2 regions of the Enterobacter cloacae complex sp. HYC074_NIDB genome follow, and region 2 is predicted to be linked to the other one. Evidence: predicted binding sites of a transcription regulator. Region 2 holds the regulator's gene; the other holds the start of a gene.
The links. The regulator PhoB, encoded in region 2, activates phosphate uptake and scavenging genes when phosphate is short. The targets are predictions, from matches to a motif close to CTGTCATAAAACTGNCNNAT.
Positions count from the first base shown of each region.

Region 1: the regulator PhoB is predicted to act here: its motif matches at 12,079-12,098, upstream of glpT (glycerol-3-phosphate transporter).

Region 1 is NZ_CP114214.1:3,236,727-3,252,665, forward strand. Features, by position in the region: gene rcsC (two-component system sensor histidine kinase RcsC) at 1-1,757, opposite strand, end outside; gene gyrA (DNA topoisomerase (ATP-hydrolyzing) subunit A) at 1,893-4,529, opposite strand; gene ubiG (bifunctional 2-polyprenyl-6-hydroxyphenol methylase/3-demethylubiquinol 3-O-methyltransferase UbiG) at 4,676-5,404, shown strand; gene nrdA (class 1a ribonucleoside-diphosphate reductase subunit alpha) at 5,753-8,038, shown strand; gene nrdB (class Ia ribonucleoside-diphosphate reductase subunit beta) at 8,147-9,277, shown strand; gene yfaE (class I ribonucleotide reductase maintenance protein YfaE) at 9,277-9,531, shown strand; gene glpQ (glycerophosphodiester phosphodiesterase) at 9,555-10,607, opposite strand; gene glpT (glycerol-3-phosphate transporter) at 10,619-11,971, opposite strand; gene glpA (anaerobic glycerol-3-phosphate dehydrogenase subunit A) at 12,222-13,850, shown strand; gene glpB (glycerol-3-phosphate dehydrogenase subunit GlpB) at 13,840-15,057, shown strand; gene glpC (anaerobic glycerol-3-phosphate dehydrogenase subunit GlpC) at 15,054-15,939, shown strand, end outside.
Region 2 is NZ_CP114214.1:1,042,984-1,058,922, reverse strand. Features, by position in the region: gene malZ (maltodextrin glucosidase) at 1-1,062, opposite strand, end outside; gene proY (proline-specific permease ProY) at 1,225-2,598, opposite strand; gene brnQ (branched-chain amino acid transporter carrier protein BrnQ) at 2,680-3,999, opposite strand; gene phoR (phosphate regulon sensor histidine kinase PhoR) at 4,409-5,704, opposite strand; gene phoB (phosphate response regulator transcription factor PhoB) at 5,726-6,415, opposite strand; gene sbcD (exonuclease subunit SbcD) at 6,603-7,808, shown strand; gene sbcC (exonuclease subunit SbcC) at 7,805-10,936, shown strand; gene mak (fructokinase) at 11,034-11,939, opposite strand; gene rdgC (recombination-associated protein RdgC) at 12,063-12,977, shown strand; gene ppnP (pyrimidine/purine nucleoside phosphorylase) at 13,025-13,312, opposite strand; gene O1724_RS05040 (AroM family protein) at 13,384-14,061, opposite strand; gene yaiA (protein YaiA) at 14,298-14,489, opposite strand; gene aroL (shikimate kinase AroL) at 14,534-15,058, opposite strand; gene O1724_RS05025 (YaiI/YqxD family protein) at 15,203-15,661, opposite strand; gene proC (pyrroline-5-carboxylate reductase) at 15,759-15,939, shown strand, end outside.

The DNA.
Region 1 (15,939 bases), 2.2 Mb from region 2:
AGACGCATCGGATCGCCATGCAGCGTCAGGGGCACATCCGGCTCGATAAAGCAGTACAGCCCAAGCTGTTTACGCACCACCAGCGGCAGATAGTTGGCGCAGATATGGTTCATCACCTCGCGCGGGGAGAACTCGCGCGGCTCTATTTTCAACTGCTCGGATTCAATTTTAGAGAAGTCGAGAATATCGCTGATGATTTTCAGCAGCAGGCTGGACGAGTTGTTCATGGCCGTCACCAGCCGGTCGACCCCTTTCGGCAGCTCTTTGGTCTGGAGCAGATCGAGGTTACCGATAATACCGTACAGCGGCGTACGCAGCTCATGGCTGACGGTCGCGAGGAACATCGATTTCGACTGACTGGCCTGCTCCGCCGCCTGCGCCATATCCTGCAACGACTCTTCCATTTTCACGCGCGCAGAGACGTCCACCAGCACGCAAATCGCCACGTTTTCATTACGGTAGCGCGAATGGACAAAGCTGATTTGCAGGTTGGTGTGGGTGCTGGTCAGCACATCCACAAAGTTAACCTGTTGCCCACAGATGATCTGCGTTAACCGCTGACGGTCTTCATGCGTTAGCATGTTCAGGTAGTTATGGGCAAGCTCGTTACTGAGGATATTTGTCCCGTCCTGAGTACGCAGGATGCAGATCCCCACCGGTGCCGAGGCGACAATTTTACGGTTAAACTGCTCGTGCTCCTCCAGACGCTGAGCATCCGCCTCCGCCGGAATAAAGATCCGCCGCTCATACATTCTCGCCAGCATAAACAGCGCGACGCCTACCGCGATGTTCAGCAAAATGGCGTTAAGGATCAGGATGCGAATGCGCTCCAGGACCTTGTCCACCGGCAGCGAGTAGACAATGCTCAGCGACGATGGCGGTAAACTTTTCTTCAGCACCAGCTCGCGGAACCCGGAGGTATAGCCAAACCATGACCGCTCCTGCATCCAGCTGGGTTCCACCTTCAGGCGGTTTTCAGGCCCGGTAAGGGAGATGAGCGGATGGCCGTTTTCATCCAGAATGGTCACGCCCATCGGCAGACTGCCCGGCGTGAAGAAGTTTTCCATGCGGATGGTTTGTTCAATCCCCAGCAGCGCTTGCAGGCGGTTTCCGAGGTAAACCGGAGTCAGGGCATAGAAATAGCCGACCCCCATGCGCGGCCCCTGGCTTATCCAGAAGATGTTGTTCCCGCGCTCTTCCTGAGGCGCATTACGGTATTTCACTATGCGCTCATGCAGGCTTTTCAGCGCGTCTTCGCGTTCGACGGGCATATCCCGCAGGCCGAAATCCGCCATGCAGAGATTTTCGTTGCTAATCAGGTAGACACGGTTCAGATCGTAAGCGGCCGAGAAGTTATCGCGCCAGTAGCGCATAAACCATGACAGGGACTCCAGTGAACCACGCCAGGCTTTGCCCATGGCGGAACAATCGGAATCCGGGAAGAGCGGTTCGAAATCAGGCACTTCGGTTTTTTCATCCCGACCGCGGATGGCAAGAATGCCGTTCTCCGCCGTCAGTCGATTCTCAGCAATATACTTAAGCTCTTTCATCACGTCAGACGTACGCTGGATATAGCGCTGAGCCTGATCCGAGCTCAAATTAAACTCCTGGCGGATCTCCGCTTCTTTCTGGTGTAACGCGTTAACGATGTAAAACACCGAGAGCAGTGCCACCAGCAACCATAGCAGTAGCGCAAGCGCCCGAAACAGATAGCGGGAGACTTTTAACGTGGTACGAAAGGAGACGAGGTATTTCAAAGGGGCGAGGCTCCGCCGTCGGGGTCAAAAAGAATGTGGTTAAGGTAGCGGTAAACGCGGCTTGTCGCAACGTTCACTTGTCTGCTTGCGCAAAACAAAAGGGCCGGAAACCGGCCCTTTATGCGTCAGGAGACGTTACTCGTCAGCGTCATCCGCTGCTTCATCATCGGTGTCCGCTTCCGGGGCGATTTCATCATCCCCTTCCGCGACGCTGCCGTCGATAGAGTCAAGCTCTTCGTCATCCACCGGCTCAGCAACGCGTTGCAGACCGACGACGTTTTCATCTTCCGCAGTGCGGATGAGGATAACGCCCTGGGTGTTACGACCTACCACGCTGATCTCTGACACGCGGGTACGCACCAGCGTACCGGCATCGGTGATCATCATGATCTGGTCCGCGTCGTCCACCTGCACCGCGCCAACAACGGAACCGTTGCGCTCGGTCACTTTGATGGAGATAACGCCCTGCGTGCCGCGTGACTTGGTTGGGTATTCACTTTCCGCCGTACGTTTACCGTAGCCGTTCTGGGTGACGGTCAGGATTGCGCCTTCGCCACGAGGAACGATCAGGGAAACAACGGAGTCTTCACCCGCCAGCTTGATACCACGCACGCCGGTCGCCGTACGACCCATTGCGCGCACGGCGTTCTCTTTAAAGCGCACCACTTTACCGGCGGCAGAGAAGAGCATCACTTCATCAGAACCGGACGTCAGATCCACGCCGATCAGTTCGTCGCCTTCGTTCAGGTTCACCGCGATAATCCCGGCAGAACGTGGACGGCTGAACTCGGTCAGTGCGGTTTTCTTCACGGTACCGCTCGCGGTCGCCATAAAGACGTTCACGCCCTCTTCGTACTCGCGTACCGGCAGTATGGCGGTGATACGTTCGTTCGCTTCCAGCGGCAGCAGGTTGACGATTGGACGTCCACGCGCGCCACGGCTTGCTTCCGGCAGCTGATAGACTTTCATCCAGTACAGACGGCCCCGGCTGGAGAAGCAGAGGATCGTGTCATGGGTGTTCGCCACCAGCAGACGATCAATGAAGTCTTCTTCTTTAATACGCGCCGCAGATTTGCCTTTACCGCCCCGACGCTGAGCTTCGTAGTCGGTCAACGGCTGATACTTCACGTAGCCCTGGTGAGACAGCGTCACTACCACGTCTTCGCGGTTGATCAGATCTTCAATGTTGATATCAGAGCTGTTGGCCGTGATTTCGGTGCGACGCTCGTCGCCGAACTGATCGCGAACCAGCTCCAGCTCTTCACGGATCACTTCCATCAGGCGCTCTGCGCTACCCAAGATATGCAGCAGCTCGGCAATCTGCTCCAGCAGCTCTTTGTACTCGTCGAGCAGTTTTTCATGCTCAAGGCCGGTCAGTTTCTGCAAACGCAGATCCAGAATCGCCTGGGCCTGCTGTTCAGTCAGGTAGTACTGACCGTCACGCACGCCGAATTCCGGCTCCAGCCACTCAGGACGCGCAGCGTCATCGCCGGCACGTTCCAGCATCGCCGCCACGTTGCCCAGATCCCATGGACGCGCAACCAGCGACGCCTTCGCTTCTGCTGGCGTCGGCGCACGGCGGATCAGCTCGATGATCGGGTCGATGTTCGCCAGCGCAACGGCCAGTGCTTCAAGGATATGGGCACGGTCGCGCGCTTTGCGCAGTTCGAAGATGGTACGGCGAGTCACCACTTCACGGCGGTGACGCACGAACGCGCTCAGGATCTCTTTCAGGTTCATGATCTTCGGCTGGCCATGGTGCAGCGCAACCATGTTGATACCGAAGGAGACCTGAAGCTGAGTCTGGGAGTAAAGGTTGTTCAACACAACTTCACCCACCGCGTCGCGCTTGATTTCAATCACGATGCGCATACCGTCTTTGTCAGACTCGTCACGCAGCGCGCTGATGCCTTCAACGCGTTTTTCTTTTACCAGCTCGGCGATTTTTTCAATCAGTCGCGCTTTGTTCACCTGATACGGGATCTCGTGAACAATAATGGTTTCACGGCCGGTTTTGGCGTCCGCTTCCACTTCGGCGCGGGCACGGATGTAAATCTTGCCGCGACCGGTACGGTACGCTTCTTCAATACCGCGACGGCCATTGATGATTGCCGCCGTCGGGAAGTCCGGGCCCGGGATGTGTTCCATCAGCCCTTCAATGCTGATGTCTTCATCGTCAATGTAGGCCAGGCAGCCGTTGATCACTTCCGTGATATTGTGCGGCGGAATGTTGGTTGCCATACCGACGGCGATACCGGACGAACCGTTCACCAGCAGGTTTGGGATCTTCGTTGGCATGACGTCAGGAATTTTTTCCGTGCCGTCGTAGTTATCAACGAAATCAACCGTCTCTTTTTCCAGGTCAGCCATCAGCTCATGGGCAATCTTCGCCAGACGGATTTCCGTATAACGCATTGCCGCGGCGGAGTCGCCGTCGATAGAACCAAAGTTACCCTGACCATCTACCAGCATGTAACGCAGCGAGAAGGGCTGCGCCATACGGACAATGGTGTCGTACACCGCGGAATCACCATGAGGATGGTATTTACCGATTACGTCACCAACGACACGGGCAGATTTTTTGTAGGCTTTATTCCAGTCATTGCCCAATACGTTCATGGCGTATAGTACGCGACGGTGTACCGGCTTCAGGCCATCGCGGACGTCCGGCAGCGCACGGCCAACAATGACCGACATCGCATAGTCCAGATAGGAGCTTTTCAGCTCTTCCTCGATGTTAACCGGTGTAATTTCTCTCGCAAGGTCGCTCATCTAACCGCTATCCCTCTACTGTATCCCGGATTCAAAGGTCGCAAATTATAACACAGCCGCGGTGATACAGGTAAACCTATACGCTTTATTCACAGGGATTGCCTGATATACTCATTTGTCTTGCTAAATAAGGAGTAAAAGCGCCCATGAATGCCGAAAAATCCCCGGTGGCTCACAACGTTGACCACGAAGAGATTGCCAAATTTGAAGCGGTGGCGTCCCGCTGGTGGGATCTCGAAGGTGAGTTCAAACCTCTGCATCGCATTAACCCGCTGCGTCTGGGCTATATCGCGGAGCGTTCCGGCGGTCTGTTCGGTAAGAAAGTGCTCGACGTCGGCTGCGGCGGCGGCATCCTGGCGGAAAGTATGGCGCGTGAAGGGGCCACCGTCACCGGTCTGGACATGGGCTTCGAACCTCTACAGGTTGCGCGTCTTCATGCGCTGGAGTCCGGCATACAGGTAGAATACGTTCAGGAAACCGTGGAAGAGCACGCGGCAAAACATGCGCACCAGTATGACGTGGTGACCTGCATGGAGATGCTGGAGCACGTTCCCGATCCGCAGTCGGTCGTCAGCGCCTGTGCAAACCTGGTGAAACCGGGTGGACAGGTCTTCTTCTCGACCATCAACCGCAACGGTAAAGCCTGGCTGATGGCCGTCGTTGGCGCGGAGTATGTGCTGCGCATGGTGCCGAAAGGCACGCATGACGTGAAGAAATTCATCAAGCCTGCGGAACTGTTAAGCTGGGTCGACCAGACGTGGCTCAAGGAGCAGCACATCACCGGCCTGCACTACAATCCGCTGACCAATAAATTCAAACTCGCACCGGGCGTTGATGTTAACTATATGTTGCATACAACCGCCAAAAACGACTAACGTCATTCGTTATTCTTATAAAGATTGCGCGACATCATGTTGCGCAATTCTGACCGCCCGTTGAAGAAATCAGCACTCGATCAAATTTTGAATTTTTTTTCTTAATTATTGACATGTCTTCCAGGCCTTACAGCACGAGGACTTAGCCTTTTTTACCCTTTCACAACCTCAATTTAACGTCAAAATCAACCCTTGTACTGAAAAGAATCCTTACTAGAATACTCACCATATAGCGTTTTTCTTATCGCAAACCCCCTATATGTAGTATTTATCCACAGAGTTAGTCACAAGACGGTTCTGTGGATAAGCGGGGGATATTTTTTTATTTCACGGACAGGTAAACCCCACATGAATCAGAGTCTGCTGGTGACAAAGCGCGACGGTACTACCGAGCGTATCAATCTGGACAAAATCCATCGAGTTCTCGACTGGGCAGCAGAAGGACTGAACAACGTATCTATCTCCCAGGTTGAACTGCGTTCACACATCCAGTTCTACGACGGCATCAAAACGTCTGATATCCACGAAACGATCATTAAAGCGGCGGCGGACCTCATCTCCCGCGAAGCACCGGATTATCAGTACCTCGCTGCACGTCTGGCGATTTTCCACCTGCGTAAAAAAGCCTACGGCCAGTTTGAGCCGCCGAAGCTTTACGATCACGTGGTGAAAATGGTTGAGCTGGGCAAATACGACACGCATCTGCTGGAAGACTATACGGAAGAAGAGTTCGAGCAGATGAACGGGTTTATCGATCACTGGCGCGACATGAACTTCTCCTACGCGGCGGTGAAGCAGCTCGAAGGCAAATACCTGGTTCAGAACCGTGTAACCGGTGAGATCTACGAAAGCGCCCAGTTCCTCTATATTCTGGTGGCCGCCTGCCTGTTCTCCAACTATCCGCGTGACACCCGTCTGGATTACGTGAAGCGTTTCTACGATGCGGTATCGACGTTCAAGATTTCACTGCCGACGCCAATCATGTCTGGCGTGCGCACCCCAACCCGTCAGTTCAGCTCCTGCGTACTGATCGAGTGCGGTGACAGCCTGGATTCCATCAACGCCACCTCCAGCGCCATTGTGAAATACGTTTCCCAGCGCGCCGGTATCGGCATCAACGCCGGCCGCATTCGTGCGCTGGGCAGCCCGATTCGCGGCGGTGAAGCGTTCCACACCGGCTGTATCCCGTTCTATAAGCACTTCCAGACGGCAGTAAAATCCTGCTCTCAGGGCGGCGTGCGCGGTGGCGCTGCGACCCTGTTCTACCCGATGTGGCACCTGGAAGTGGAAAGCCTGCTGGTTCTGAAGAACAACCGCGGCGTGGAAGGCAACCGCGTGCGTCACATGGACTACGGCGTGCAGATCAACAAGCTGATGTACACCCGCCTGCTGAAAGGGGAAGACATCACCCTGTTCAGCCCGTCCGACGTCCCGGGCCTGTATGACGCGTTCTTCGCCGATCAGGATGAGTTCGAGCGTCTGTACACCAAATATGAAAAAGACGACAGCATCCGTAAGCAGCGCGTGAAGGCGGTCGATCTGTTCTCCCTGATGATGCAGGAACGTGCTTCTACCGGCCGTATCTATATCCAGAACGTTGACCACTGCAACACCCACAGCCCGTTCGATCCGGTGGTTGCGCCAGTGCGCCAGTCCAACCTGTGCCTGGAGATCGCCCTGCCGACCAAACCGCTGGACGATGTGAACGACGAAAACGGCGAAATCGCGCTGTGTACGCTCTCTGCGTTCAACCTGGGTGCGATTAAGAGCCTGGACGAGCTGGAAGAGCTGGCGGTGCTGGCTGTTCGTGCCCTCGACGCCCTGCTGGACTACCAGGATTACCCAATCCCGGCGGCAAAACGCGGCGCAATGGGTCGTCGCACTTTAGGTATCGGCGTAATCAACTTCGCCTACTGGCTGGCGAAAAACGGCAAGCGTTACTCCGACGGCAGCGCCAACAATCTGACGCACCAGACGTTCGAAGCGATCCAGTACTACCTGATGAAAGCCTCTAACGAGCTGGCGAAAGAGCAAGGCGCGTGCCCGTGGTTCAACGAAACCACTTACGCGAAAGGCATTCTGCCGATCGACACCTATAAAAAAGACCTGGATGCGATCGTCAGCGAGCCGCTGCACCTCGACTGGGAAGGCCTGCGCGAGTCCATTAAAACTCACGGCCTGCGTAACTCCACGCTCTCTGCCCTGATGCCGTCCGAGACCTCTTCGCAGATCTCCAACGCCACTAACGGTATTGAGCCACCGCGCGGGCACGTCAGCATTAAAGCGTCGAAAGACGGCGTGCTGCGTCAGGTGGTACCGGATTACGAAACGCTGGGTGACAACTACGAGCTGCTGTGGGAAATGCCAAACAACGACGGCTACCTCCAACTGGTGGGTATCATGCAGAAGTTTATCGACCAGTCGATCTCTGCCAATACCAACTACGACCCGACGCGCTTCCCGTCCGGCAAGGTACCGATGCAGCAGCTGTTGAAGGACCTGCTGACAGCCTACAAATTTGGCGTGAAAACGCTGTACTATCACAACACCCGTGATGGTGCGGAAGACGCCCAGGACGACCTGGCGCCGTCAATTCAGGACGATGGCTGCGAAAGCGGCGCATGTAAGATCTAATAAATTCCCTCACCCTAACCCTCTCCCACAGGGAGAGGGAACTCTTTCCCCCTCTCCCTGTGGGAGAGGGCCGGGGTGAGGGGAAATAACACCACAGGACTCACCGCAATGGCATATACCACCTTTTCACAGACGAAAAACGACCAGCTCAAAGAGCCGATGTTCTTCGGCCAGCCGGTCAACGTGGCACGCTACGATCAGCAAAAATATGACATCTTCGAAAAGCTGATTGAAAAGCAACTCTCCTTCTTCTGGCGTCCGGAAGAAGTTGACGTTTCCCGCGACCGTATCGATTTCCAGGCGCTGCCGGAACACGAAAAGCACATCTTCCTCAGCAACCTGAAGTACCAGACGCTGCTGGACTCCATTCAGGGACGTAGTCCGAACGTGGCGCTGCTGCCGCTAATCTCGATTCCTGAGCTGGAAACCTGGGTAGAAACCTGGGCGTTCTCCGAGACGATCCACTCCCGCTCTTACACCCACATCATCCGCAACATTGTGAACGATCCGGCGGTGGTGTTTGACGATATCGTCACCAACGAACAGATCCAGAAGCGCGCCGAAGGCATTGCGCACTACTACGACGAGCTGATCGAGATGACCAGCTACTGGCATCTGCTGGGCGAAGGCACGCATAACGTGAACGGCAAAACCGTTACCGTAAACCTGCGGGCCCTGAAAAAGCAGCTCTATCTGTGCCTGATGAGCGTCAACGCGCTGGAAGCAATCCGCTTCTACGTGAGCTTCGCCTGCTCCTTCGCCTTTGCCGAGCGCAAGCTGATGGAAGGTAACGCCAAAATTATCCGTCTGATCGCCCGTGACGAAGCCCTGCACCTGACCGGCACCCAGCATATGCTAAACCTGCTGCGCAGCGGTGCGGACGACCCAGAGATGGCGGAAATCGCCGAAGAGTGCAAACAGGAGTGCTACGACCTGTTCTTGCAGGCCGCCCAGCAGGAGAAAGAGTGGGCAGACTACCTGTTCCGCGACGGCTCCATGATTGGCCTGAACAAAGACATTCTGTGCCAGTACGTGGAGTACATCACTAACATCCGCATGCAGGCTGTGGGTCTCGATCTGCCATTCCAGACGCGCTCTAACCCAATTCCGTGGATCAATACCTGGCTGGTGTCCGATAACGTGCAGGTTGCGCCGCAGGAAGTGGAAGTGAGTTCTTATCTGGTCGGTCAGATTGACTCTGAAGTCAACACCGACGACCTGAGCGACTTCCAGCTCTGATGAGCCGCGTAACGCTAAGCCTTTCTGGTACAGAGGTGTTGTGCCATGAAGAGCATCCTTCTCTGCTGGTGGCGCTTGAAGCGCATCAGGTTGAGGTAGAGTACCAGTGTCGTGAAGGCTATTGCGGTTCCTGCCGCTGCCGTCTGGTCGCAGGCCAGGTGGACTGGCTGACCGAACCGCTGGCCTTTATCAGTGAAGGGGAAATTTTGCCCTGCTGCTGCCGGGCAAAAGGCGATATTGAGATCGAGATGTAAAAAAGGGCCTTACGGCCCTTTTTCTATTTTAAGAACGTCACCGCTTTATCCGGGAAATCCGTAAACAGCCCGTCCACGTCCGCCTGCTTATACAACACCTCGTAAAGCTGATTCACATCGGTGGCATATGGCGGCAGCTGATCGGCACGCACCGTGTACGGATGCACCTGCATCTTGCTGGCGTGCGCCTCTTTCACCATCGCCGTCAGCTTCACGTGACCCGGCGTTGCGCCTTCCGCCACCAGCATGTGGTAATCCGGCCCGATGCCGTCGGCGTACTGCGCAATCTGCTTCATCGCGCCCGGCTTAAACATCCAGTCGTAGCTGTAGTTCACCCACTTCCCGTCCGGCTGTTTTTCCTGAGTTTCATTCCAGTCGGTATAGGCAATCAGCTGCACCAGATTGAGATCCATCCCCATCTTCGGCTCCAGCTCAGTTTTGATGCGCTTCAGTTCCGCGGCATCGAAACATTGCAGGAAAACCTTATCCTGCTTGCTGGTGTAGCCGTACTTTTTCAGTACCTCCAGCGTCTTCGCGGCAATGTCCTTCCCTTCCTGATGGTGGAACCATGGGGCTTTGATTTCCGGGTAGATGCCGATGTTTTTACCGGTGGAGTGGTTCAGTCCCTGAACAAACTCAATCTCTTCCTGGAAGGTATGGATCCGGAAGTCAGATTTGCCCATCGGGAAACGTCCCGGATAGACCTGCACCTTCTTGCCGTTTTCAATCTCGAAGCCTTCGGTGAACTTCAGGGAGCGGATCTCCGCCAGCGTGAAGTCGATAGCGTAGTAGCGACCATCTTTACGGGCGCGATCCGGGAAACGCTCCGCCACGTCCGTGACGCGGTCAAGATAATGGTCGTGCAGGACGACCAGCTGGTCGTCCTTCGTCATCACCAGATCCTGCTCCAGATAATCCGCGCCCTGGGCATAGGCCATCGCTTTTGCCGGCAGCGTATGCTCCGGCAGATAACCGCTGGCGCCACGGTGGGCGATCACGATCTTATCTGCCGCCAGCGCGGAGCCTGTCATCAGGCCCGCCAGCAGCAGGCCGGTTGCTAACTGAGTTAATTTCATCGCAATGCTCCTTATTGACGACGCGCCAGCACTTCGGCGTGGTGACGTTTTTCACCAATCATCACAACAACCAGCAGCAGTACCGCCAGCACGCTTCCGCCGATCATCACCATAAAGCCGCCGTCCCAGCCGAAGAAGTCAACGGTATAGCCCACAATGGCGCTCGCCGCGACCGAACCGCCGAGATAGCCGAACAGACCGGTAAAGCCCGCAGCCGTGCCTGCCGCTTTCTTCGGTGCCAGCTCCAGCGCGTGCAGGCCGATCAGCATAACCGGACCATAAATCAGGAAGCCGATGACGATCATACAGGCCATATCCACACCCGGATTACCCGGCGGGTTGAGCCAGTACACTACCGTCGCGATAGTCACCAGGGTCATAAAGAAGACGCCCGTCGCACCGCGGTTGCCCTTAAACACCTTGTCCGACATCCAGCCGCAAATCAGGGTGCCCGGGATACCGGCGTATTCATACAGGAAGTACGCCCAGGAGGATTTATCCAGCGCGAAGTGCTTCACCTCTTTCAGGTAGGTCGGAGACCAGTCCAGAATGCCGTAGCGCAGGAGATAAACGAACACGTTGGCGACCGCGATGTACCACAGCAGCTTGTTCGGCAGGACGTACTTCATGAAGATTTGCTTCGCGGTCAGCTCTTCTTCGTGCTTCTCGCTGTAATCATCCGGATAGTCATTTTTGTACTCTTCAATCGGCGGCAGGCCGCAGGACTGCGGCGTATCGCGCATCAGGGCGAAAGCAATAATCGCCACCAGAATGGCACCAAAGGCAGGCATATAGAGCGCCGCGTGCCAGTCGTTGAACCAGGCCATCCCCAGCAGGAACAGCAGCGGCGGAATACCGCCGCCCACGTTATGGGCGCAGTTCCACACCGACACGATGCCGCCGCGCTCTTTCTGCGACCACCAGTGCACCATGGTGCGTCCGCACGGCGGCCACCCCATTCCCTGGAACCAGCCGCAGAGGAACAGCAGCACGAACATGATGGCAATGCTGGAGGTTGCCCATGGCACAAAGCCCATAAACAGCATCACCGCTGCCGCCAGGATCAGACCGGCAGGCAGGAACACGCGCGGATTCGAGCGATCCGACACGGAACCCATGATGAATTTGGAAAAACCGTAGGCGATGGATATCCCCGACAGCGCGAACCCCAGATCGCCGCGGGAGAAGCCCTGCTCTACCAGGTACGGCATGGCGAGCGCAAAGTTTTTACGTACCAGATAGTACGCCGCATACCCGAAGAAGATCCCGAGGAAGATTTGCCAACGCAGACGGCGGTAGAGAGGATCAATCTCTGCCTCTGGCAGTCGCGCCCGATGTGGCGCAGGTTTAAAGATACTGAGCATAACAGCCTCCGTGGCCTTTCAAAAAATGACCGGGCATCTCGCGCCCGGCTACAGAGGCGGCGATGTTAAGAAATCACGGTGAATGTTACTGTGAATCAACGCACAGATTGTTACAGAAATATGACAGAATGCGCAAAAAAGCGCATGAAATCACGTTTCACTTTCGAATTTCGCGCGTTTATGTTCGAAATCAAACAAACCACACGATCAATGTGGCTAAATGCAAAAAAACGAACATAGAGGAAAGGCAATGACAATTCACGATCCACGCTTCAGCGATGTGATTATCATTGGCGGTGGCGCGACGGGTGCCGGCATCGCACGCGACTGCGCCCTGCGGGGATTGAGCGTCACGCTTCTGGAACGCCACGATATCGCCACCGGCGCGACGGGACGTAACCACGGTCTGTTGCACAGCGGCGCCCGCTATGCGGTCACTGACGCTGAGTCAGCGCGCGAGTGTATCGCTGAAAACCAGATCCTCAGGCGCATCGCCCGCCACTGCGTTGAACCGACCAACGGTCTTTTTATCACCCTTCCAGAAGACGACCTCGGCTTTCAGCAAACCTTTATCACCGCCTGCACGGCGGCAGGCATTCAGGCCGAGGCGATCGATCCTGCGCAGGCGCGCCGTCTTGAACCCTCGGTAAACCCGGCGTTACTGGGCGCGGTAAAAGTACCGGACGGAACCGTTGATCCTTTCCGCCTGACCGCCGCCAATATGCTCGACGCGCGGGAACATGGCGCCCAGATCCTGACCGGGCATCACGTCACCGGGCTTATTCGCGAAGGGAATACCGTGCGCGGAGTGCGCGTGTTTGATGCGCAGTACAACGAACACCGCGAGCTGTATGCCGCCGTCGTGGTCAACGCGGCGGGGATCTGGGGCCAGCGCATCGCGGAATACGCGGACCTGTCGGTGCGCATGTTCCCGGCGAAAGGCTCGCTGCTGATCCTCGACCACCGCATCAATAACCATGTCATCAACCGCTGCCGTAAACCGTCTGACGCCGATATCCTCGTGCCGGGGGACACCATTTCGTTAATCGGCACGACCTCAATGCATGTGGACTACAGCGAAATTGATTACAACCGCGTCACCGCTGAAGAGGTGGATATCCTGCTGCGCGAAGGGGAAAAGCTGGCCCCGGTGATGGCGCAGACGCGTATTCTGCGTGCCTACGCGGGCGTGCGTCCCCTCGTCGCCAGCGATAACGATCCGAGCGGGCGTAACGTCAGCCGCGGCATCGTACTGCTCGATCACGCCGAACGTGACGGCATGGACGGATTTATCACCATTACCGGCGGCAAGCTGATGACCTACCGGCTGATGGCCCAGTGGGCCACCGATGCCGTCTGCCGTAAGCTCGGCAACACCGCGCCGTGCGTGACGGCGGAACAGGCCCTGCCCGGCTCGCAGCAATCGACAGAAAAAACGCTGCACAAAATCATTTCACTCCCTGCCCCGCTTCGCGGTTCGGCTATTTACCGCCACGGCGACCGCACCCCGACCTGGCTCGGTGAAGGGCGACTCAGCCGCAGCCTGGTGTGCGAATGCGAAGCCGTGACCGCAGGCGAGGTGCAGTATGCCGTGGAAAACCTGACGGTGAACAACCTGCTCGATTTACGCCGCCGCACGCGCGTCGGGATGGGCACCTGTCAGGGGGAGCTGTGCGCCTGCCGTGCCGCCGGGCTGCTGCAACGTTTTCACGCCACCACGCCAACCCAGTCGCTTGCCCAACTCAGCGATTTTTTAAACGAGCGCTGGAAAGGCATTCAGCCCGTCGCCTGGGGCGATGCCCTGCGCGAAAGCGAATTTACCCGCTGGGTCTATCAGGGGCTTTGCGGTCTGGAGAAGGAGCACAACCATGAAATTTGATACCGTGATTGTGGGTGGGGGGCTGGCGGGCCTGCTGTGCGGCCTCAAACTGACGCAGCGGGGTCTGCGCTGCGCCATTGTCACTCGCGGTCAGAGTGCTCTGCACTTCTCCTCCGGCTCGCTGGATTTACTGGGCGCGCTATCGTTCGCCGATCTGCCGCCTGAACATCCCTACCGCCTGACGGGCGCAGAGAATATGGCCCGCTTTGCCTGCGAAACCGAACACCTGCTCACTGCCTGCGGCGCACGCATGCAGGGTGACGCCGAGCAAAACCATCAGCGCGTCACGCCACTCGGCACCCTGCGCGCCGCCTGGCTTAGCCCGGAAGAGGTGCCTGTCGCTCCCATCGCTGCCGAGCGCGTGCGGGTGGTGGGGATCAGCGGTTTCCTTGATTTCCAGCCACATCTGGCCGCCGCGTCTCTCAGACAGCAGGGTGTTCAGGTGGATACGGCGGAGATTGATCTCCCCGAACTCGACGTGCTGCGCGAAAACCCCAGCGAGTTTCGTGCGGTGAACATTGCCCGCCTGCTGGATAATGAAAGTTACTGGCCGCAGCTGTACGCGGCGCTTCAACCGCTCGGCGAGACCTGCGACGCCCTGTTTATGCCCGCCTGTTTTGGCTTAACGGACAACCGGCTCTGGCGCTGGCTCTCGGCGCGCCTGCCCTGTACGCTCGGTTTACTGCCGACGCTCCCCCCTTCCGTGCCCGGCATTCGTCTGCATACCCAGCTTCAGCGTCAGTTTGTCGCCCAGGGTGGCGTCTGGATGGCAGGCGACGAAGTGAAAAAAATCACCCTGGCTGAGGGCGCGGTAAGCGATATCTGGACCCGCAACCACGGCGACATCCCGCTTCGCGCACGCTATACGGTGCTGGCAAGCGGCAGTTTCTTCAGTAACGGTCTGCTAAGCAGCCGGGATGGCGTGCGTGAGGCAATACTCGGGCTGGATGTCCGGCAAAGCGCTTCCCGCGCGGACTGGTATCAAAGCGATTTCTTCACCCCGCAGCCCTGGCAGCAGTTCGGCGTGATCGTCGACAGCCAACTGCGCCCGCGGCTGGGCGGGGAACCGGTTGAAAATCTTTACGCCATCGGCTCGGTTCTGGGCGGGTACGATCCCGTGGCGCAGGGCTGCGGTGGCGGCGTCTGCGCCGTCACCGCGCTGCATGTCGCGGAGCAGATTATCCAGCGCAGGGAGAGAGCACAATGAACGACACCCGATTTGAAAGCTGTATCAAATGCACGGTCTGCACCACGGTTTGCCCGGTCAGCGGCGTCGATCCGCGCTATCCCGGCCCGAAACAGGCCGGTCCCGACGGGGAGCGTCTGCGCCTGAAGGATGGCGCGCTCTACGACGAGGCGCTGAAATACTGCATCAACTGCAAACGCTGCGAAGTTGCCTGCCCGTCGGACGTGAAAATAGGCGATATCATCCAGCGCGCCCGCGCCCGCTACAGTACGAAAAAACCGACGCTGCGTGACGCGATACTGAGCCACACCGATCTAATGGGCAGCCTCTCGACGCCTTTCGCACCGGTCGTCAATGCCGCCACCGCCCTGAAGCCGGTGCGCAGGCTGCTGGATGCGACGCTCAAAATCGACCATCACCGCAGTCTGCCGAAATATTCTCACGGCACCTTCCGCCGCTGGTATAAATCCGTGGCGGCAGAACAGGCGCAGTTCGCTGAGCAGGTCGCCTTCTTCCACGGCTGCTACGTGAACTACAACCATCCGCAGCTGGGGAAAGACCTGCTGAAAGTGCTTAACGCCATGGGGACGGGCGTTCAGCTGCTGAGCAAAGAGAAGTGCTGCGGCGTTCCGCTGATTGCCAACGGTTTTACCGACAAAGCGCGCAGGCAGGCGAAAAGCAACGTCACCTCTTTACGCGAGGCGATCGTCGACAAAGGGATACCGGTACTGGCGACGTCGTCAACCTGTACCTTCACGCTGCGCGATGAATATCCGCATCTGCTGGATGTGGATAACACCGGCCTGCGCGAGCACATTGAGCTGGCGACCCGTTTTCTCTGGCGCAAGCTGGACAGCGGGCAGACGTTACCGCTGGGCAAATTGCCGCTGAAGGTGGTGTATC
Region 2 (15,939 bases):
GACATGCTGAAGGTTATTCCGCGCCCCGCCTGCTTCACCCAGCATATGCACCACGTCCAGCCGCCAGCCGTCCATGTTCCACGGCGCTTTCAGCCAGTGGCGCACGATGCTGTCGTCGCCGCCGTAGATCTCATTCACCAGCGATGGCGACTGGAAATCAAGCTTCGGCAGGCTCGGGTAGCCCAGCCAGTCCAGGGCGCGGCCATTCTCGTCAAAACTGTACCAGTCACGCTGCGGTGAGTCCGGATTATGGCATGCGCCGCCCATCGACTGATTGTGACGGTCAAACCACGCATGAGAATCACCGCTGTGATTGAACACGCCATCAAGGATCAGGCGCATACCCTCTTTTTGCGTGTTGTGCCGCAGCCGCAGCAGCGCTTCGTCACCGCCAAACTGCTCGTCAACGTGGCGGTAGTCCTGCGTATCGTATTTGTGCACGCTTGGCGCTTTAAACACCGGGTTCAGGTACAGCGCCGTCACGCCGAGCTTTTTCAGGTACGGCAGTTTTTCGCTGATACCGTCGAGATCGCCGCCGTAAAAGGTCGATCCCCCCGCCTGGGTGGTCAGCGGCTCGTCCCATTTTTTCAGAATGATGTCGTGACCGACCGCATGATGGTAATAAACCTTGTCCTGATCGACGGTGCGCTTTTCACTGCGCGCAAAGCGGTCCGGGAAAATCTGGTAAAAGACCTGATCGTTAACCCACTGCGGGCCGTTATCCGGATGATCCACGGCAAACTGCTCCAGCCTGGCCGGAGGGAAACGGCTGAAACCCTGCGGGGTAAACCACAGCTGGCGGTTGTTCCACAGCAGCTTGAAGCCGTAGCGGCGACGCGGTTGCCCGCTGCGCAAATCGATATTTGCCCGCCACGCCGTGACGCCCGGCTGCGGCTGGCTGCGCACTTTGTGCATTTTCAGCGACGTTTCTTCGTTATCCACTTCGGCGCGCAGGGTCACACGTTCAGGCTGATTGTCCCCTGCCAGCCAGAGCGTAATCACAAGGTTGTCTTTGTTTTGCTTAACAAATGGGGCAACCGGAAGGTGCCAGGCGTTTAACATCACGAATCCCCTTTGATGAAATTGACGTCACCTTGCCACAGGGTGATTAAGGATAGCTCACCATGATGGGATTTATTGGGGGAGGAGGACGGGGGAGGAGGCATCAGTGCAGCCTGATGCCCTCACCCTAACCCTCTCCCACGGGGAGAGGGGAAAAGAATGTTACTGTGCTTCCGCCAGCTGACGATCGCGGCGACATTTAAACATCCAGCCCACCAGCAGCAGGACGATCCACGCGAAGCCCACGTACAGGGAAATACGGGTATCCGGGTGATAACCAATCAGGCCAATGATGAAGACCAGGAAGATCAGACCGACAATGGTCGTTGGCACGCCGCCCGGCACTTTAAACTTCAGCGCTTTGGCCTCTTCTGGCGACAGGCGGCGACGGAACGCAATCTGCGACAGCAGGATCATGATCCATACCCACACGGTGGCGAAGGTCGCCAGTGACGCAATCACCAGGAAGACGTTCTCCGGCATGATGTAGTTCAGGTAGACCGAGAACAGCAGCGCCACGGTCATGACCAGCACCGTTACCCACGGGGTGCCGCGACGCGACGTTTTGGCAAACACCTTCGGCGCACTGCCCTGCTCCGCCATGCCGTGCAGCATACGGCCCACGCCGAACACGTCACTGTTGATGGCCGACAGCGAGGCGGTCAGCACCACAAAGTTGAGAATGCTGGCGGCAAACGCAATGCCCATATGCTGGAAAGTCAGGACAAACGGGCTGCCGTTGGTGCCCACCTGGTTCCACGGGTAGATGGACATAATCACAAACAGCGTGCCCACGTAGAACACCAGGATACGCATCGGCACCGAGTTGATGGCGCGCGGAATAGACTTCTCCGGATCTTTCGCTTCCCCGGCGGTGATGCCGATAATCTCGATTCCGCCATAGGCGAACATGACCATCTGGAGCGACATGACCATCCCAAGCCAGCCGTTGCTAAAGAAGCCGCCGTTGCTCCACAGGTTATGGATGCCGGTTGGCTGCCCACCGTTGCCGATACCCCAGATGATGATGCCGAAACCGGCGAGGATCATGATGATAATGGTCGCGACCTTGAAGAAGGAGAACCAGAACTCCAGCTCGCCAAACACCTTCACGCTCATCAGGTTAACGGCGCAGATAATCAGCACCACGCTCAGCACCCAGATCCAGTGCGGCACGGCAGGGAACCAGACCCCCATATAGATGCCAAACGCCGTCACATCGGCAATGGCGACAATCAGGATTTCAAAGCAATAAGTCCAGCCGGTGATAAACCCGGCCAGCGGGCCTAAGTTCTCTTGTGCATAGCGTGAAAACGAGCTGGCAGACGGGTTGTGAACCGACATCTCCCCCAGCGCACGCATGATGATATAGGCCGCGGCACCGCCGATGATGTAGGCCAGCAGAACGCTTGGACCGGCCATTTTGATGGCATCTGCCGAGCCATAAAAAAGACCGGTGCCGATAGCCGAGCCCAGCGCCATAAAGCGGATGTGGCGGGTGCTCAATCCACGTTTAAGTTTGTTAGTGCTTTCCATTAAAATCTTGCCATTCAACACGAAAAAAACAAAAAACCACGGGGCCTTAAGCCCCGTGGTTAAACAATTTGTTGCCGTTGATTAATGGGCGTTGGATGTCACCTGACGCCCGGCCGCACGGTCCCAGATAATCGCAAGAACCAGCGCTACAACGGAAGGCATCAGCCAGGCCAGGCCCTGCTCGGACAGCGGCAGACGCTGTGTCCAGGCTGGCAGGATTTCTGCAAATGCTGATGCTTTGATCCCGTCAAGGATACCAAAAATCAGGCTGATAAACATGGCCGGCGCAATAATTCGCGTCGAGTTATGCCACCACGGGCGGGTGAAGCTCAGCACCACCAGCACGATACATGGCGGATAGATAGCCGTCAGCACCGGAATTGACACCTGGATCAGGTGGCTCAGACCGAGGTTTGAAACCGCCATGGAGAAGATGCCGAGGATAAACACCAGCGTGCGGTAAGAGAGCGGCAGATACTGAGCGAAGAACTCCGCGCAGGCGCAGGTCAGACCCACAGCCGTCACCAGACAGGCCAGGAAAATCAGCGCCGCCAGCAGCATGCTGCCTGCACCACCAAAGGTGTGCTGCACGTAAGCATGCAGGATCGCCGCGCCGTTTGCGCTCTGATCGACCAGCGTTGCGCTATCTGAACCCAGACGGAACAGCGCCAGATACAGCAGCGTCAGGCCGACACCGGCCATCAGGCCAGCCCAGATAGTGTAACGAGTCAGCAGGCGCGCTTCGGTCACCCCACAGGAACGCGCGGCGTTAACGATAACAATACCAAACACCATCGCGCCAAGCGTATCCATCGTCAGATAGCCGTTCACGAAACCGTTTGAGAACGCCGCGTTCTGGTAGGCGTCCATCGCGGAGCTGATGGGCCCCGCAGGCCAGACAATGGCCGCAACCGCCAGCACAATCAGCGCCACAATTTTCAGTGGTGCCAGGAAGTTACCTACGGTATCCAGCAGTTTGCCCGGATAGAGAGAAACCAGAATCACGATGGCGAAGTAAATGAGGCTGTAAATAAACAGTGGCATCGCGCCGTCACCGGTCAGCGGGGCGATACCCACTTCAAAGGAGACGGTCGCCGTGCGCGGGGTCGCGAACAGCGGGCCAACGGCCAGATAGCAGACGGTTGCCAGCAGAACGCCAGCCACTTTGCCAATCGGGGTGCTGAGGCTGTCCACACCGCCACCGACTTTCGCCAGCGCGATAACGGTCAGTACCGGCAGGCCCACGGCAGTAAGCAGGAAGCCAAACGCAGCCGTCCAGACGTGTTCACCCGCCTGTAAGCCAACCATTGGAGGAAAAATGATATTACCTGCGCCAACGAACAGCGCAAATGTCATAAAGCCCAGCGCGATAATGTCACGCGATTTCAAGTGATGGGTCATAAAACCTTACTGCCTGTGGATGTGGTGTTGAATACGTTGAGATTTTCGCCATCCCTGATGGGACGATACAGCGGAAAATTTGCTCAATTTCAGCGGGATATGCTCCCGTCCTGGCGTGGCGAAGAATAGTTTTTCGATTTACCACGCAAATACAGTCGGTCTGACAGTATATGGGGGGCAATTTAAACGCTTATAACGTTTAAAGGCAAGAAGGGATCGTAAAACCAGAACAATATGCCAGCATGAAAATCCAGACCAACATAATATGCCATGTATAAGAAAAACTCATGGCTAATCATGCGAACAAAAAAGCACCAGCCGTATAATATTCATCCGCGTTTCGCTTGACTGCAAAGCAAACGGGCCAGCAATCGCTGGCCCGTGGAAAGGTAGCCTGACACACACGCTGTCAGGCGCTTTTTTTGGCAATTAATCGTTCCGGAATCACGAAGCTAAAGCGCGTGCCCTTACCGAGGGTGCTTTCGATATTGAGCCGGCTTTCGTGGTGGCTGACGGCATGCTTCACAATTGCCAGCCCCAGTCCGCTTCCGCCGGTCTGCCGCGAGCGCGCCTTATCCACCCGGTAGAACCGTTCAGTGAGACGCGGGAGGTGTTCAGGCCCAATCCCCGGCCCGTTGTCCTCGACGCTAAACTCAGCGCCCGCCGGGGTATGCTGCCAGCGCACCGCGATATGCGTCCCTTTCGGGGTGTGATTCACGGCGTTATAGACCAGGTTTGAGATAGCGCTTCGCAGCTCATCTTCACTGCCGAGCACTTTCAGCGTGTTATCAACGTCAAAACTCAGGGTGTGCTGATTATGACTCAGCGTTTGGGCTTCGCGCTCCACCACCCGCAACATCATCGGCACATCAATGATGTCATTTAGCGCCAGCGACGGGGCAGCCTCAATTTTTGAAAGCGTCAGCAGCTGTTTGACCAGCCCTTCCATGCGGAACGTCTGCTCCCTCATGGTATGCAGCGCTTTCTCACGCGGCGCCCCCTCAAGCGTTTGCTCCTGCATCATCTCCAGGTAGCCCTGAAGCACCGTCAACGGCGTACGCAGCTCGTGGCTGACGTTGGCAAAGAAGTTACGTCTCGCGCCCTCAAGCTGGTGCATCTGGGTAACGTCCCTCGCCACCATCAGCCACTGCCGATCGCTGTAGGGCATCACGCGGATCTCCAGATGGCGACCGTTATTGAGCTTCAGATTGTGCGGGCGCGAAAAATCCCGCTTTTTCAGATACAGCGTGAACTCGGGATAGCGCAGAAGGTTGAGGATGTTCTGACCGTTATCATCCGGCCAGCGCAGGCCCAACAGCTGTTGCGCGAGGCCATTACACCAGAAGATGGTCCCTTCTTCCGTCGTCAGGATCACCGCGTCCGGCAGCGACTCCGCACCGCTACGAAAGCGTTTGATCAGGCTTCCCAGCTCACGACGGCGCTTTTTATTACGCATCTGCATCTGGTGCAGGCCGTAGAGAAGCGGTTCCCAGCTCCCGCTTCCCGGCGGAGGTGTCATACTTCTGTCGACCCACAGCCACCAGGAAAGACGCAGTAAATTCCAGAAATGCCAGACGAGCAATCCCGTCACGGCCACCAGTAAAAACCACGGCAGATAGCCAAAGATAGCCCCCAGAATGAGGGCCGGAATACAGCATAAGATCAGTTCAAAGACGAGCCTTTTCCATGACAGACGTTCCAGCACGCGTCACACTCCTGTCATTGTTCAGAAACGGGTCGAGAAGCGATAACCCGTGCCGCGGACCGTCTGTACCATGCGATCGTGGCCGCTCAGTTCCAGTGCTTTACGCAGGCGGCGAATATGGACGTCAACCGTTCGGTCTTCGACATAGACGTTAGTTCCCCAGACGTTATTCAGCAACTGTTCGCGGCTGTAAACGCGCTCCGGGTGTGTCATAAAGAAGTGCAGGAGTTTAAATTCGGTGGGGCCCATATCGAGGGGATTTTCACCGGTCATGACCCGGTGCGAGGTAGGATCCAGGCTCAGCCCCTGCATCTCAATCACCTCTTCCACCGCCATCGGTGAAATACGGCGCATCACGGCTTTGATACGCGCCACCAGCTCTTTCGGGGAGAACGGTTTGGTGATGTAATCGTCCGCGCCGGTTTCCAGACCGCGCACGCGATCCTCTTCCTCGCCGCGCGCCGTCAGCATCACCACCGGGATATCACGGGTCATCGCCTCGCGTTTGATATGCTTGATAAACTGCAATCCGGAACCGCCAGGCAGCATCCAGTCCAGCAGGATCAGATCGGGCCAGGGTTCATTCAGCTGGTTCACCGCGCTGTCATAATCTTCCGCTTCAACCGGCTGGAAGCCATTTTGTTCAAGCACGAAGCACACCATTTCACGGATCGGAGCTTCATCTTCTACGACCAGAATACGTCTCGCCATACTTTGCCCTGTCTTATCGTATTTAAGTTACAAGTCTGTAATGCGGCGTCATTATGCGTCAGATTTATGACAGATTTATGAAAAACATTACCACTATAAATGGCAAACTGTTGTTTTATTACAGCGGTTATTTTCCGTTCCCCAAACGTTTATAATCCTGCTTTCTTATTATTGCCACGGATCTTTTATGCGCATACTTCACACCTCAGACTGGCACCTGGGTCAAAATTTTTACAGCAAAAGCCGCGCCGCGGAACATGAAGCGTTCCTGAACTGGCTGCTGGAGACGGCTCAGGCTCACGAGGTGGACGCGATTATTGTGGCGGGCGACATTTTTGATACCGGATCGCCGCCGAGCTATGCGCGTGAGCTATACAACCGTTTTGTGGTCAACCTCCAGCAAACCGGTTGTCACCTGGTGATTGTCGCCGGAAATCATGACTCGGTGGCGACGCTGAATGAATCCCGCGATATTCTGGCGTTCCTCAATACCACCGTGGTGGCCAGCGTCGGGCACGCGCCGCAGATCCTGAAAAAACGCGACGGCACGCCGGGCGCGGTGCTGTGCCCAATCCCGTTTTTACGTCCGCGAGATATCGTGCAAAGCCAGGCGGGTCTGTCCGGCAGCGAAAAACAGCAGCATCTGTTGCAGGCCATCACCCGCTATTATCACCAGCAGCATACGGAAGCCTGCGCCCTGCGCGGCGATCAGGCCATTCCGATCATTGCCACCGGACACCTCACCACCGTCGGAGCCAGTAAGAGTGATGCGGTGCGCGAGATCTATATCGGTACGCTGGACGCGTTTCCGGCGCAAAACTTCCCCCCCGCCGACTACATTGCCCTCGGGCATATTCACCGGGCGCAGATCATCGGCGGCTGCGAGCATATCCGCTACTGCGGCTCGCCCATTTCGCTCAGTTTTGACGAAACGGGCAAAGCCAAATCCGTCCATCTGGTGAGCTTCACCGGGGGCAAACTCAGCGCCGTTGAGACGCTTGAGGTGCCGGTCACCCAGCTGCTGGCGGTGCTGAAAGGCGATCTGGCCGCCATTACCGCTCAGCTTGAGCAGTGGCGCGGCGCAGCGCTTAATCCCCCCGTCTGGCTCGATATCGAAATCACCACCGACGACTACCTGTACGATATGCAGCGTAAAATTCAGACGCTGACGGAAGACCTTCCCGTGGAAGTACTACTGGTACGCCGCAGCCGCGAGCAGCGCGAGAAAATACTGCTCAACGCCCAGCGTGAAACGCTTAGCGAACTTCGGGTTGAAGAGGTGTTCGCGCGGCGGCTTGCGCATGTAGAGGTGGACGAGGCCAGACGCACCAGGCTTAACGAGCTGTTTGCCCAGACCCTGCACTCCCTCCATGACGAGGACGAAAACGCATGAAAATTCTGAGCCTGCGTCTGAAAAATCTGAATTCGCTAAAGGGTGAGTGGAAAATTGATTTCACCGCGGAGCCGTTCGCCAGCAACGGGCTGTTTGCCATCACCGGCGCAACCGGCGCGGGTAAAACCACGCTGCTGGATGCCATCTGCCTGGCGCTGTACCACGAAACGCCGCGTCTTAATAAGGTCTCTCAGGCGCAAAACGACCTGATGACGCGCGATACCGCCGAATGCCTGGCGGAAGTGGAATTTGAGGTCAAAGGCGTTGCTTATCGCGCTTTCTGGAGCCAGAACCGCGCCCGCAACCAGCCGGACGGGAACTTACAGGCACCGCGCGTAGAGCTGGCCCGCTGCGAAGACGGCAAAATTCTGGCCGACAAAGTCACGGATAAGCTGGAACAAACCGCCGCACTCACCGGGCTGGACTATGGTCGCTTTACCCGCTCGATGTTGCTCTCGCAGGGGCAGTTTGCCGCCTTCCTGAATGCTAAACCGAGCGATCGCGCTGAGCTGCTGGAGGAACTGACCGGCACGGAAATTTACGGCCAGATTTCCGCCATGGTTTTTGAAAAACACAAAGCGGCACGTAACGCGCTGGAGATGTGCGAAGCGCAGGCCGCAGGGGTTGTGCTGTTGAGCGAGGAACAGCAGCATCACTTGCAGCAAAGTTTGCAGGCGCTCACTGACGAAGAGAAAATCCTGCTGGCACAGCAGCAGAGCCAACAGAAAGATTTTCAGTGGCTTACGCGTAACGACGAGCTGATACGTGAGCAGCAGCGCGCAGCCGCTTCGCAGCAGCAGGCGCAACAGGCTCTGACGGACGCCGCGCCGCAACTGGCGAAGCTCCAGCTGGCGCAACCCGCCGCCCAGCTACGTCCGCTATGGGAGCACCAGCAGGAGCAGACCGCCCGCCTGTCGCAAACCGCAGAGCGAATTGTCGAAGTAAATACTCGCTTACTCGACAGAGCGGCACAGCGCGCGCGTATCCGCAACGGTGCGCAGCGCAACCGTGAACAGTTGCAGACAGAGCACACGGCGCTGACGCAGTGGCTAACCGAACACGATCGTTTCCGTCAGTGGGGACAGGAAATTGCCGGCTGGCGGGCGCATTTTACGCAGCTGAATCGCGATAAAAATCAGCTTGTTGCCCAGGCAGCGCGCATGGCTGAGCTTCGTCAGAAGCTGGCTGAGCTGCCGGAGAGTACGCTGACGCTGACGGCTGAGGATCTCGCGACGGCAATGGAGCAACAGGCACAATCGCGGGCGCTCCGCCAGCGTCTGACTGCGCTTCACGCTCGCTATCAGCCGCTGCAAAAACGACTGCGCCAGAATGCGGAAAGCGTGCAGAAAGCGCAGGCTGAGCAGGGTAAGCTCAATGAAACGCTGATCCTGCGGCGTCAGCAGTTCAAAGAAAAAAATCAGCACTATGCCGACCTGAAAGCGCTCTGTGAGCGTGAGGCGACAATCAAGGATCTTGAGAATTATCGTGCTCAGCTGGAAGCGGGTAAGCCTTGCCCGCTCTGCGGTTCACGCGAACACCCGGCAGTTGTGCAGTATCAGGCGCTTGAACTGACTGACAATCAGCGCCGCCGCGACGCGCTGGAGAAAGAGGTTGCCGCGCTAAAAGAGGAAGGATTGCTGGTACTCGGGCAGGTGAATGCGCTGACCCAACAGATCCAGCGCGAGACTGAGGAAGCACAGGCTCTCTCTGAGGAAGAGCAAGCACTCACTAAAGAGTGGCTGGAGGTCTGCACCTCCCTGAACATAGCGCTGAATATTCAGGATGATATAGCACTCTGGATGAGCGCACAGGAGCAGTATGAACGCCAGCTGTATCAGCTCAGCCAGCGTCTGACGCTGCAAAACCAGCTCATTGAACAGGAAGGTCAGGCGCGCCAGTACCAGCAGCAGCTGACGGCGACGCGTCAGGCGCTGGCGGCCTCGCTAGAGTCGCTGTCGCTTAGCGTGCCCGATGAAGGGGCCGAAAGCGCCTGGCTGAGCGCGCGCGAAAGCGAATATACCCTGTGGCAGGAAAAACAGGCCCAGCACGGTACGATTCAGGAACGTATTAACGCCCTGATGCCAATCCTGGAGACGCTGCCGGTTACCGATGATACAGAAGCCGACGCGGTTATACCTGAGAAGTGGCGCGGCATCCACGACGAATGCGTGTCGCTGCAAAGCCAGCTCACCACCCTCCAGCAGCAGGAGACGCTTGAGCGTGAACGGCTCCAGCAATCACAGGCTCAGTTCAACGCCGCGCTGACCGCGAGCTGCTTTGCCGATCGGGAGGCATTTCTCTCCGCCCTGCTGGATGAAGCGTCGATCCGCCAGCTTGAACAGCAAAAGCAGACGCTGGAAAACCAGCTCCAGCAGACCACGGCGCTTTCGGTGCAGGCAAGCCAGCAGCTTCAGGCGCATCAGGCACAGCGCCCCGAGGGGCTGGAAACCGATGCCGCAACGCTTCAGGCGCAGTTACATCAGCTGGCGCAACAGCTTCGGGACAACACCACGCATCAGGGGGAGATCCGCCAGCAGCTCAAACAGGACGCCGATAACCGTCTGCACCAGCAGGCGCTTATGCAGCAGATTGAGGAGGCGGCGCGTCAGGCCGACGACTGGGGCTATCTCAATGCGCTGATAGGCTCCAGCACCGGCGATAAATTCCGTAAATTCGCCCAGGGGCTAACGCTGGATAATCTGGTGTGGCTTGCCAACCAGCAGCTCAACCGTCTGCATGGCCGCTATCTGCTTCAGCGTAAAGCCAGCGACGCGCTGGAGCTGGAAGTGGTCGATACCTGGCAGGCCGATGCGATACGCGATACCCGTACCCTTTCCGGCGGGGAGAGTTTCCTGGTCAGTCTGGCGCTGGCTTTAGCGCTTTCCGATCTGGTCAGTCACAAAACGCGCATTGATTCGCTGTTCCTGGATGAAGGGTTCGGCACGCTCGACAGTGAAACGCTGGACACCGCGCTGGATGCGCTCGACGCACTGAACGCCACCGGGAAAACCATCGGCGTGATCAGCCACGTTGAGGCGATGAAAGAGCGTATTCCGGTGCAGATCAAGGTGAAGAAGATCAACGGGCTGGGGTATAGCAGGCTGGACAGGGAGTTTGCGGTGAATTGAATGGGGGACGGTGCGGTCTGATGCCCTCACCCTGGCCCTCTCCCTGTGGGAGAGGGTACAAACATCAAAAACGGCAACGCAAGTTGCCGTTTTGCGTTTATTCCGGCCACAGCCACGCCGCGCCTCGCACGCCGCTGGAGTCACCGTGGACGGCTTTGCGGATCGGCGTTTCGCACTCGCCGCCAAATACCCACTGTTTCACCAGCGTTGGCACCGTGGCGTAAAGTCGGTCGACGTTGCTCATGCCGCCGCCCAGCACAATCACGTCCGGATCGAGGATATTGATCACATGCGCCAGTGACTTAGCCAGCCGCATTTCGTAGCGGCTGAGCGCCAGTTCAGCCACCGGATCCTGCTCATCAACCAGACGCATAATCTCGTTACCTTTCAGCGGCTGGCCGCTCAGACGATGATAATCGGTGGCAAACCCCGTACCGGAGATAAAGGTCTCTATACAGCCCTGCTTGCCACAGTAGCACGGCACTTCGGCGCGGTATTTGAGTTCATCTTCATCCATCCACGGCAGCGGGTTGTGCCCCCACTCGCCCGCGGTGCCGTTGCCGCCAATATGCGAGCGCCCTCCGAAGGCCACGCCCGCCCCGCAGCCGGTGCCGATAATTACGGCAAATACGGTCTGCGCGCCAGCCGCTGCGCCATCCACGGCCTCAGACACCGCCAGGCAGTTTGCGTCATTCGCCAGACGCACTTCCCGGTTCAGGCGTTGGCTTAAGTCTTTATCAAACGGCTGACCGTTGAGCCAGGTGGAGTTGGCGTTTTTCACCACGCCGGTATACGGCGAAATGGAGCCAGGGATCCCCATCCCGACTGTGCCCGTCTCGCCCGTTGCCTGCTCTGCCATATCGACCAGGCGGGCAATCGTCTCTATGGTCTGGTGATAATCATCGCGCGGTGTAGGCAGACGGTGGCGAAACAGTTGCTCCCCCTGCTCGCTCAACGCAATGACTTCTGTTTTGGTGCCGCCCAAATCAATCCCAATACGCACAAGACACTCCTCATTATTTTGATTATCAACAGAGTAGAAGCCTGCTTCCCGATTAGCAATGCAAGCGATGCGACAATTCGTTATCATGCCCGCTGATTTAACGACAAGGCCGTGGAAATTATCATGCTGTGGTTCAAAAATTTGATGGTTTACCGTCTCAGCCGCGACGTTTCGCTGCGTGCAGAAGAGATGGAAAAACAGTTAGCCGCTTACTCCTTTACCCCTTGCGGTAGCCAGGATATGGCAAAAACCGGCTGGGTTCCGCCAATGGGTTCTCAAAGCGATGCGCTGACCCACGCCAGCAGCACGGGGCAAATCATCGTTTGCGCCCGCAAAGAAGAGAAGATCCTGCCGACGCCCGTGGTTAAGCAGGCACTCGAAGCGAAGATCTTCAAGCTGGAAGCTGAACAGGGCCGTAAGCTTAAAAAAACCGAAAAAGATTCGCTGAAGGATGAAGTGCTGCACTCGCTGCTGCCGCGCGCCTTTAGCCGCTTTAGCCAGACCATGATGTGGATCGACACCGTTAACGGGCTGATTATGGTGGACTGCGCCAGCGCCAAAAAAGCCGAAGATACGCTGGCGCTGCTGCGTAAGAGCCTTGGCTCATTACCGGTGGTACCGCTGGCGCTGGAAACGCCGATTGAGCTGACCCTGACCGAGTGGGTGCGCAGCGGGACTGCCGCGCAGGGCTTCCAGATCCTTGATGAAGCAGAGCTGAAAGCGTTGCTGGAAGATGGCGGCGTGATCCGCGCGAAGAAACAGGAACTGGTGAGCGACGAAATCGCCGTGCACATTGAAGCGGGCAAAGTGGTGACCAAACTGGCTCTCGACTGGCAGCAGCGCATTCAGTTTGTGATGTGTGATGACGGCTCCGTGAAGCGCCTGAAATTCTGCGATGAACTGCGCGATCAGAACGAAGATATCGACCGCGAAGATTATGCTCAGCGCTTTGACGCAGACTTTATCCTGATGACCGGCGAGCTGGCGGCGCTAATTCAGAACCTGGTGGAAGGTCTCGGCGGCGAAGCGCAGCGCTGACAGGCAAAACGTAGGCCGGGTAAGCGAATGCGCCACCCGGCATGCTTTTATTTCAGATAGCGGCACAGATAAGAGGTTGGCTCTGCAACCTGTAAATGGAACTCGCTGTGGCCCGGCACGTTGAAGACCTGCCCGGCACTATATACTTTCCACTCCGTTTCACCCGGCAGCAGGACGTTCAGCGCGCCGCTGACCACCGTCATCTCTTCCGCTTCTGCGGTGCCAAAGGTGTATTCCCCTTCCGCCATTACGCCGACACTGGCGCGGCCAGTGCTGCTGCTGGTAAAACCAATGGATTTCACTTTACCGGAAAAGTATTCGTTACTTTGAAGCATGAACTGGCCCTTATATTTATAGAGAAAAATCCACTATAGGGGCCATGCTCATGACCTGTCACGCAAAATCATTACACCAGTAATTCTGACGCCAGACGCGCCATCAGGACGTTAGAGAGCAGCACCGGAACATCCAGCGCCTTTTGCAATAAATCACGATGCCGCTGATGGAAGCCCAGGCAGTCGAGCATCAGGACATCCGCCCCTCTGTCGATCAATTCCTGCCCAGCCGCAATCAGCTTCGCTTCGCTGTCCCAGAACGGGTTAGCCAGCGCGTACAGCGGGGTGTGCTCCAGCGCAGCCCACTTCACCGTCTGGTTATCCAGCAGTTCCTCAACGGGAACGATGACCCCAACCTGATGACCATCAACAATAGAGGCCACCAGCGGGGGGATAATCCGCATCGGTTCGAGCAGAATGGCATTACGCGCGCTGAGTCCTTTAACGGGTGCCGTGCTCATCAGCAAAATGACGTCATAGTCCTGATTGTCGAGCACTTCGATCACGCCCTGTAGCGCGCGCTCGATTTTCTGGCGCGACACATGCGCCAGTTTACCGTCACTGAGTAACGTTGCCAGGGGATCTTCCCCCTCTCCGACCGCGTAGTCTTCCATGACCTCTTCCCGACTGAGCTTCCCTAACAGACTGAGATGCGTAATTTGTTGTTCAGAGACATGCTCGGTTAAGAGCGGTAATACTTCGCTTACAGGCACCACACCAATCGTGAGGATCGCCAACGTCGCCTTCATTTTGATCGCCTTCCGTTACTACCACAACTGCCACACAGGTGCAGGCTCACTACGCTGCACTGTTCATTTATTCAACAAAACAGCACCAAGCGTAGCAGGGGATCTCAACACCGTAGTGTAAAGATCGACTGGCCTTTCCGAATCCACCTGTAATAACTAAATATTAACTGCTGCTTAACATCAGCGATAAGTTAAAAGTGTGATTCAGGCACGGTTGTAACGAATTCGGATTCCTGTCAGGACTTCTCAGGATCCTCATAGCGCCGTTTCGCATCCAGCGCTTCCTGTTCGGTTTCATGTTCGCTGATCAGCGAATCAGGTTTAGGGTGATCGGCACGCAGCTGGTACCAGGTTACGGTTTGATCACCATTACCTTTTTCAACGGTAACGATGCGGGCTTCACGTGGATAGGGAGGTCTGGTTGGCATAGCTCATCCTTTTTTTATGTCTGAGCTATGAGTATAGACGGCTGTTAGCTGGCGCAAGCCAAACGCAGGGCGGTAATAATCTGAATCGCAACTTTTTCGGGTGACGCCGACGCATCCACAACGTGGTGTGCCGCCTCGCGGTACAGTGCATCGCGTTCGGCGAGGACCTCGCTGACCTCTTCACTCAGCGGTTTCGCGGTCAGCGCCGGGCGCTGCCCCTCTTCCGGAAACGCCTCCAGCCGCCCCACCAGCGTAGAGACCGGGGCACAGAGGTAGATCACGACACCCTTTTCGCGCATAAACTGGCGGTTATACGACGCCAGGATAATGCCCCCACCGGTCGCAATCACGGTTGACGGCGCGGTCACCGCTTCCAGCGTGGCCGTTTCACGCGCACGAAAGCTCTCCCAACCCTCATCTTCAACGATATCGGCGATAGTCTTACCCGCATTCTCCTGAAGCCAGTGGTCAGTATCGACAAACTGACTCTGGCACAAACGCGCCAGCTCCAGACCAACGGTGGTTTTCCCACAGCCGCGAGGGCCAACTAAAAAGATGGGTGGGTTCATAACCAGGTGTTCCCCTTGCTGCCGGATAACTGAAGGCTGTAAAGAAATGATTGCAGTAGATGTTGCGCTAACTTTACTGCAAAGCGGTACGGAATGACAAGCCTGTGGAAGCCACACTGTACCACAAAACCGCCCGGAGGTGGGCTACGCCGGGCGGCGCTTCACTTCCAGCAGCCATTTATCCAGCTCGGCGGCAAACTGCTGGCGATCGCGCTGCGACAGGCTGTCCGGCCCACCGGTTTGCACGCCGCTGGAACGCAGCGTATCCATAAAATCACGCATGGTGAGCTTTTCCCGGATCGTTGCCGGAGAGTAGCGCTCGCCGCGCGGGTTAAGCGCCGCGGCCCCCTTCGCCAGCACGTCGGCAGCCAGCGGGATATCCGCCGTGATCACCAGATCTCCTGCGTCACACAGGCGTACTATCTCGTTATCCGCCACGTCAAACCCGGCCGGAACGCGCAGAGATCGGATGTATCTGGAGGGCGGCACGCGGATATTCTGGTTCGCGACCAGCGTTAGCGGCATCTGCACGCGCTCGGCAGCACGAAATAAAATCTCTTTAATCACATTCGGACACGCATCCGCATCAACCCAAATCGCCATCGTCTCTCCCCATTATGATTCTGGCGACTATTGTCGCCTGCATTTCGTTGTTAAGCTATCAATGAGAGATAACAACGCATAATAACGGAGAGACGTGATGGATAAGAAAATCGGGTTTATCGGCTGCGGAAACATGGGCAAAGCTATCCTCGGCGGACTGATTGCCAGCGGGCAGGTGCTGCCGGGGCAGATTTGGGTCTATACCCCATCCCCGGATAAAGTCGCGGCGCTGCGTGATGAGTATGGTGTCAACGCTGCCGAAAGCGCGCAGGAAGTGG